One region of the Pseudomonas serbiensis genome, then DNA from elsewhere that is predicted to be linked to it. Evidence: predicted binding sites of a transcription regulator. Region 1 holds the regulator's gene; the other holds the start of a gene.
What was found. Region 1 encodes FliA, which starts transcription of late flagellar genes. Its sites were predicted from a motif close to CTAAAGTTTNNNNNNNNNNNGCCGNTAA; they were not measured.

Region 1 (4,284 bases):
GCATCCTGACCAAGCTTGATGAAACCGCAAGCCTCGGAGAAGTGTTGAGCCTTGCGATTGGCCATGAATTACCTGTGGCTTATTTGACGGATGGACCACGTATTCCTGATGACTTGCACCTGCCGCGTCGCCACCAGTTGGTGAGCCGCGCAGTCAGCGTGCAAATGCAGGATGAGCCGAGCGAGGAAGCGATGGCCGATATGTTTGCCGACCTCTATCACACCCCTGGCAAGAGAGTGGGGTAACTGATGGATATTACTGGAATGTCCCTGCATCAATGGTCTGCCAGGCATTGTTCGTTCGCGAACGTGCAGCCCGTAATGTGGTTTCGGTCTACGCAAGACAAGGTAAAGAAATAACATGGGCAGCATGCATCCCGTACAGGTTATCGCAGTGACCGGTGGCAAAGGTGGCGTCGGTAAGACTAACGTGTCAGTGAACCTTTCACTGGCCCTGGCCGAACTCGGCCGGCGCGTCATGCTGCTCGATGCCGACCTTGGTCTGGCCAATGTCGATGTTCTGCTGGGCCTGACGCCCAAGCGCACGCTGGCTGACGTCATCGAGGGCCGTTGCGACCTGCGCGATGTCCTGTTGCAGGGGCCGGGCGGTGTGCGCATCGTGCCTGCGGCGTCCGGCACCCAGAGCATGGTCCATCTTTCAGCAGCCCAGCATGCCGGCCTTATCCAGGCGTTCAGCGAGATTGGCGACAACCTCGATGTGCTGGTGATCGACACCGCTGCCGGTATCGGCGAGTCGGTTGTCAGCTTCGTGCGCGCAGCGCAGGAAGTATTGCTGGTGGTCTGCGATGAGCCTACCTCGATTACCGACGCCTACGCGCTTATCAAGCTGCTTAACCGCGACTACGGCATGAACCGTTTTCGTGTTCTGGCCAATATGGCCCAGAGCCCACAGGAAGGGCGCAATCTGTTCGCCAAACTGACGAAAGTGACTGATCGCTTCCTTGATGTGGCTCTGCAATATGTCGGTGCCGTTCCTTACGACGAGTGTGTTCGCAAGGCGGTTCAGAAGCAGCGCGCTGTTTACGAGGCGTTTCCACGCTCCAAATGCGCACTGGCTTTCAAGGCCATTGCCCAGAAGGTTGATACCTGGCCGTTGCCGGCCAACCCGCGTGGTCATCTGGAGTTCTTCGTCGAACGACTTGTTCACCAGACCAGTGCGGGGCCTGTTCAATGACAGCGAGCGGCTTTCAAATGTACAGCAAGGCTTCCAGGAATTCGCAGTACGAACTCATCGAGCGTTACGCGCCGTTGGTCAAGCGTATTGCCTACCACTTGCTGGCGCGTCTGCCTGCCAGTGTGCAGGTTGAAGATCTGATCCAGGCCGGCATGATCGGCTTGCTGGAAGTTTCTACCAAGTACGACTCCACCAAGGGTGCGAGTTTCGAGACTTATGCCGGGATTCGTATCCGCGGTGCCATGCTCGATGAAGTGCGCAAGGGTGACTGGGCGCCACGTTCGGTGCATCGCAATACGCGCATGGTGAGTGACGCAATTCGCGCAATTGAAGCAAAAACCGGTCGTGACGCTAAAGATCATGAGGTTGCTGCCGAACTCCAGTTAAGTCTCGATGATTATTATGGGATTTTGAATGATACCTTAGGCAGCCGTCTCTTCAGCTTCGACGACCTTTTGCAGGACGGCGACCATGAAGGGTTGCATGAGGACGGCGCAAGCGGCTCGCTCGAACCGTCGCGTGACCTGGAAGATGAGCGTTTCCAGGCAGCGCTGGCAGATGCAATCGCCAACTTGCCGGAGCGTGAGCGGCTGGTATTGGCGCTGTACTATAACGAAGAGCTGAACCTCAAGGAAATCGGTGAGGTGCTTGGGGTCAGCGAGTCGCGGGTCAGCCAGTTACACAGCCAGTGCGCAGCTCGTTTGCGAGGGCGTTTGGGGGAGTGGCGAGCGCGTTGATGGGCGATTTGTGACTTGCAAGAGTCTCAGGTTGTCGCAAGCCGGCTGTGCAGAGCGTTACGTGGTATCAGGATAGACAAGGCAGGAGCCTGTTCGGACAGAGCCTATGGCCTGCTGGTTCAGGTTTCTGTTTTGTTGTTTTGCCAAGCCCGTCGTCGTTTTCGTACAGCCGGGGGTGTGCTGTGCCAGTATTGAGTGAACAGCGTGTTCAGGTGCTGAATGCGTTAAAGACTGCTTGGAGGTCGAATTGGACAAGAACATGAAAATCCTCATCGTTGATGACTTCTCAACGATGCGGCGGATCATAAAAAATCTGTTGCGTGACCTGGGGTTCACCAACACATCCGAAGCGGACGACGGCATCACTGCCTTGCCGATGCTTCAAAGCGGTTCCTTTGACTTTCTGGTGACTGACTGGAACATGCCTGGCATGACCGGTATCGATCTGTTGCGTCAGGTGCGTCAGGATGAGCGTCTCAAAAGTCTCCCGGTACTGATGGTGACCGCTGAAGCCAAGCGTGAGCAGATCATTGAGGCTGCCCAGGCTGGTGTGAACGGTTACGTCGTGAAACCGTTCACGGCCCAAGTGCTGCAAGAGAAGATCGAAAAGATCTTTGAACGCGTCAACAGCTGATGCATGCCGCGAGGGCGCTATGGACAACAACGATTCACTGGGTGACTTCGAGTCAACCCTGAAGAAACACGCGCAGGAACTGGTTGCCAGCCTTGAAAAAGGCCGCTTCGGTGATGCCGTGCAATTGATCCATGAGCTCAACCAGGCTCGTGACCGTGGCCTGTATCAGGAAGTCGGCAAGCTGACTCGCGAACTGCATAGTGCGATCGTCAATTTTCATATTGACCCGAACATGCCGCAAGCCGAAGAAGTGTCGCAGATCACTGATGCCGCCGATCGTCTGTCGTATGTTGTACGACTGACCGAGAATGCGGCCAACCGCACGATGGACCTGGTAGAGCAGAGCACGCCGCTGATGAACGGGCTGAGCGAAGATGCCAAGTCGCTGAGCGCGGACTGGGGGCGTTTCATGCGTCGGGAAATCGGTGCTGAAGAGTTTCGTGATCTGGCCAAGCGTGTCGACGGTTTCCTGTCCCGTACCGAATCCGAAGCTCATACCGTTGCCAGCCATCTCAATGACATTCTGCTGGCCCAGGATTATCAGGATCTTACCGGTCAGGTGATCAAGCGCGTTACGCAGCTGGTCACTGAAGTCGAAAGCAATCTGCTCAAACTGGTCCTCATGGCCAGTCATGTCGACCGCTTTGCGGGCATCGAACATGACGAAAAAGCGATCCTTGCTGAAAAAGATCCTAAAAAACATATCACGCAGGGTGAAGGTCCGCAGATTCATGCCGATAAACGTGAAGACGTCGTATCCGGACAGGATGATGTAGACGATCTGCTATCGAGCCTTGGCTTCTAGGTCTGTTGACGGTTAATTTTAGGGAGCACCCCAATGAGCTTCGGCGCCGATGAAGAGATCCTTCAGGATTTTCTGGTAGAGGCCGGCGAAATTCTGGAGCAGTTGTCTGAACAGTTGGTCGAGCTGGAAAGCCGACCAGATGATGCGGATCTGCTCAATGCAATTTTTCGCGGTTTTCACACTGTAAAAGGGGGCGCCGGCTTCCTCCAGCTCCATGAGCTGGTGGAGTGCTGCCACATCGCCGAAAACGTGTTCGACATCCTTCGCAAGGGTGAGCGCCGCGTTGACGCCGAATTGATGGACGTGGTCCTTGAAGCTCTGGATACAGTCAACAGCATGTTCGGTCAGGTGCGCGAGCGGACCGATCTTACGCCTGCGACTCCAGAACTGCTGGCTGCGCTGTCGCGTCTTGCAGAGCCACAGTCGGCTCAGCAGGCCGAGGCGGCTCCACCTCCACCACCTCCTGTGGTCGAGGCGGCTCCCGTCGAGCCAGCTGCAAGCGATGACATCACCGACGCCGAGTTCGAGCACCTGCTCGACACCATGAGCGCGGCCAAGGCTGATGCAGCGCCTGCTGCAACTGCGGCAGCGCCTGCGGCCAGCGATGAAATCACCGATCAGGAATTCGAGTCGCTGCTCGATCAGTTGCATGGCAAGGGCCAGTTTGCGCCTGATGCCGTGGCTGCGCCTGCACCCGCTCCAGTAGCGGCTGCCCCGGCCAGTGGCGCTGCACCTGCCAGCGATGAAATTACCGACGACGAATTTGAAGCCTTGCTCGATCAGTTGCATGGCAAGGGTTCGTTCGATGGCGGTGTCGCTGCGGCTCCGGTTGCAGCAGCGGCTGCACCTGCCAAGGCACCAGCAGCTCCTGCTGCGGCGGCCAGCGATGAAATCACGGATAGCGAGTTCGAGAA
Region 2 (4,284 bases), on a different contig from region 1:
TCGCGGAGTAACTTGCGTTGCTGATAATCTGTTGACTTCAGTCTTACACCACAAGCACCCACACGAATTGCTTGATTCAGTTGTTAAAGAGCGGTGGGTTGAGCCTTTCGTCTCAACCGAGGCGCGCATTCTACAGCGTCCTCTGCATCTGTCAAGCGGTTATTTCAACAAGTTTTCAAAGTTTCCTTTGCAACTTCAACCACTTGCGCTTCGATCAACTTCGCGTTGCTCGTTAGCGGGAGGCGAACTATACAGCACTTGAGAAAGCTGTCAAACCCCTTATCTCAACTTTTTTACATCAATCTGAAAGCCCGCTTCCGATGCTTATATAAAGAAAGCCGCCACGCCTCCGGAGACAACCCAGATCGGGATCACTTCTGGTGAACAGCTTCCATCGCCTTCTTCGCCATATCCGCAGCCGAGCGACATATATGCACTCTCTGCGCCCACTCGCTCTGAGCACACTCATTGGAGTCGAGAGCTGCCCGACAAGCTTGCGACATCGTCCGGCGCAGGTTATCCGGGTTGCAGTCAGACTGATAACTGCCTTGAGATGCCGCGGATCGCTCTCTGGTACCTCCAGGTTGTGACATGACGAAGAAGCCAGCACTCAGCATGCAGAAGAAAGCACCAAGAAACACACCGCCAAACATCATTTTCCTGGCTCTGAACATCCGTGTCAGGGCGGCATAGGGCCTGGGATAGCGATAAGGGGCGAACGCTATCCATATCAGAGTCACGGAACAATGAAGCGCCAACCCAAGCCCGCCGCCTTTCCACCCCATCACCCCGCCCATGACAGCAAGCGGCAGTGCGTGCTGCACCACCTTGGCGTTCGCGGTCGGCCCGCTGATGACATCAGGCAGAAGACGAAGGCTCAGCCATTCATCCAGTGTCGCAACAACCTCGCAGAGCGGACGCCATATATACATGTACGCCATAAGGCCAGGAACCATCAGCAAGGGATACAGAATCAGAAACCACAGATCCTGATCCGGCTGGAAATACAGCGAAAGGCCGAACAGCAAAACTACAGGCAAGGCCGCAAGCCCCAGCCAGCGTCTGGCCTCAGGAGAAAAAGGCTCATGCGCCCGCTTCCAGCATTCAAGGTCGGCATCGGGAAAGGCTTCTAGAACACCGGGATATCGCAGCGTCATTTGCTCGACAAGCCGTTTGCAGATAACACGTACATTGTCATCTTCAGCCCTGGCCATTCGCCTGCGCTCAACAGGACTATAAGCACCCAGCAATAAATGCACGGCACGCCCCTCGGCACTGAACGGCTTTTTACTGAGCAGACGCTGCAGATGTCGGACAAAATCATCCTTTTCAACGCGATCAAGCAAGCGCTGCCAGATAAAGGCAGGCTCCGGGTGCAGGTCTTGCTTCGCATCCCAGCCAAACAGGGAACAAACCTGCTCGAACAAGGCAGAGTTCCAGCCGGTTGTGTTGTGCAGCAGGATCATGACCCAACGCTGCAAATGCTCACTGCGCTCCAGCGACGCCAGCCAGGGCTGTTGACGCAACGCCTGCAACTCATCAATGAAGGCCTCTGTATCTTCGACCTGTAGTCGAGCCTGCAACTGCGACTGATGGGAGTCGAGCAATGCCTGGGTCAACCAGACAGCCTGATCACCATTCATAGGCGCTTGTTGCCATGGAGTGAGCCAGTTCAACTGCCTAGTCGCGGCCCGGAGCAGACTGACCTCACCCTCAGGATCGGCAAGGCAACGCAGCAACAGTTCTTGCTCAAAATCTTGCGCACAACCCAGTGCCTGAGCCTGAAGATAGTGCTCAGGCAGATTATCGACTGTTGTTTGATCAACCAGCACCCGCCATGACGGCGATGCATCATGCCTGGCTGGCGCCACCTGATCAGGCAGTTCGGCAACCTCATCGCTTTCGTCCCGATAGCGAGCAATATGCAAAGCCTGCTCATAAGCATCGCGCAGGCGCTGAAAGCCCTCGGCATCGTCATCAGGACGATTGCTTTTAAGCAGCCGCGCATACTGCCGCTTGATGCTGCGCTCGTCGGCGTCATCAGGCAGTGACAGAACCGTCCAGCAATCACTCATCGCTGCCACTCACTTTATTCGAAGTCGTCAATGCGCTCCCTCCAGCCGATCTTTCCATTACCAAGTGATACAGGCAGTGCATCATCATAACCGCAGCAGACTGTCGATTCTGCGACTTGATTCCAGCAAATATCGGCAACTTTCTAAAGCTGAACCGCTTTAGGTCGATAGTTTCAGACTGTCAACTCCCTATCGACGGCACTTCCCATGACTCTCAGAAACCTCAACATCGCCCCACGGTCGTTGCTTTGCTTCGGCTTTTTTGCATTGTTGGTTACAGCACTGGGACTCTTCTCACTGCTGCAATCATCTGACTTGAAAGAGTCCCGGGAAACACTGCAAGACAACGTATTGCCAACGGTTCAGGCAGTCGATCAGATCAAAAGCGATCTTTTGACCATTCGACTTGGCAACAGCGGTCTGCGCCTGGCACAGGACGCCACCGCGACCAATGCAGCCCAACAGCGTGTCGTTCAGGCTCGTAGCAGCCTTGAAGCCGATGTCCGCAAATTACAGTCCTTGCTGGTCACCGATGAAGGCAAGAAGACATACGACAGCATGTCCCGCAATCTGAACAACTATCTGGCCATACACTCGCGGTACCTGGAGGCCATGACGCAAAAACGCGAGGACATCATCACCGCGCTGACCCAACCGACGGGTGAAATGACCCTGGCAGCCGATCTGTTGGCCAAGGACATCGCTGAGATTTCCCGCCTGTCAGACTTGAAGGTCGCAGAATCCGATGTCGCCGCCGACAAGACCTATGCCCAGGCTCGCAATGTCACGATCATTGCCATTCTTGTCGCGCTCGCCGCGACGCTGGCATTGGCCGGCATATTTACCCGCAGCCTGACGGCACCGATTGCCAAGGCATTGGCGGTGGCCGAACAGATTGCGGTCAATGACCTCAGCAAACCCATTGCAGCCGACGGCAAGGATGAGCCGGGACGCTTGCTGGCCGCCCTCTCGATCATGCAGCAGAACCTGCGACGCACGCTGAGTGAGTTGGGTAACTCATCCAATCAACTGGCTTCCACGTCCGAAGAATTGACGGCCGTGACCGAAGATTCCCTGCGCGGCGTTCAACGCCAGAACGATGAAATCAATCAGGCCGCCACCGCAATCAATCAGATGAGCGCAGCGGTTGAAGAAGTGGCGCGTAACGCCATCATGGCCTCCACCGCCGCACAGGAATCCAGCAAGTCGGCAGAAAATGGCCGTAAACGTGTAGACGAGACTGTCAGCGTGATCAACGAGCTGCACGAATCGGTCGGCGCTACCGCCATTGAAATCGATGGTCTGGCTGTCGAGGTGCAAAGCATCAGCGGGGTTCTGGATGTCATCCGGGGTATCGCCGATCAGACCAACCTGCTGGCCTTGAACGCAGCAATCGAAGCGGCTCGGGCCGGTGAAGCAGGTCGTGGCTTTGCGGTGGTTGCCGATGAGGTACGAGCACTGGCTCACCGCACCCAACAGTCGACTGCCGAGATCGAGAAAATGATCGCGTCCATTCAGGGCGGTGCAAGCAAGGCCGTCAGCGCAATGGGCCACAGCAGCGAACGGGCTCGTACCAGCCTCGACGTCGCACAGGCAGCGGGCCACGCACTGGTGGAAATCACCGCAGCGATTGTGCAGATCAACGAGCGCAACACCAGCATCGCCTCAGCCACGGAACAACAAGCGCAAGTGGCCCGTGAAGTGGATCGCAACCTGACCAGCATTCGAGACCTTTCAGCCCAGAACGCTACAGGTGCAAACCAGACTTCGGCAGCCAGCGGAGAGCTGTCGCAGCTGGCAGTCGGCCTTAATCAGTTGGTGTTGCAGTTCCGGATGTAAGCTCACCAAATCTTGAAAACGCTGGTCGCCGGGCAATTAATTGCTCGAAAGCGACCGGCTCACTCACCCTCAGCGCTTTGACGGTCAGCCCGCAACCGCCACAACAAGGACTGTCGTGCATGTGCCACACGTGGCTGACGCAAGGCGCTGGGAATCCACAGCAAATAATACTCACGACTGGCCGGGCCAACCGGAGCCGGTATTTCCAGAAGCTCGCCGCGTTCAATGTAAGGGCGGCATAAATAAGCCGGCAACGCACTCCAGCCAAATCCCTCCTTGAGCAGACTGCATAAAGTACGCAAGTCCTGGCCTACCATCGCCGGCATCAGATTGGGTGCTTCTATCCTGTTCACTTCCAGCCAGCCATCGA

Region 2: the regulator FliA is predicted to act here: its motif matches at 2,219-2,246, upstream of Q6A51_RS27020 (methyl-accepting chemotaxis protein).

What each region holds. Positions count from the first base shown of each region.
Region 1 covers NZ_JAUQOO010000003.1:254,468-258,751, reverse strand. The annotation lists gene flhF (flagellar biosynthesis protein FlhF) at 1-245, shown strand, start outside; gene fleN (flagellar synthesis regulator FleN) at 361-1,194, shown strand; gene fliA (RNA polymerase sigma factor FliA) at 1,191-1,931, shown strand; gene Q6A51_RS06075 (chemotaxis response regulator CheY) at 2,191-2,565, shown strand; gene Q6A51_RS06070 (protein phosphatase CheZ) at 2,585-3,370, shown strand; gene Q6A51_RS06065 (chemotaxis protein CheA) at 3,404-4,284, shown strand, end outside.
Region 2 covers NZ_JAUQOO010000041.1:11,063-15,346, reverse strand. The annotation lists gene Q6A51_RS27025 (J domain-containing protein) at 372-2,075, opposite strand; gene Q6A51_RS27020 (methyl-accepting chemotaxis protein) at 2,283-3,914, shown strand; gene Q6A51_RS27015 (LysR family transcriptional regulator) at 3,974-4,284, opposite strand, start outside.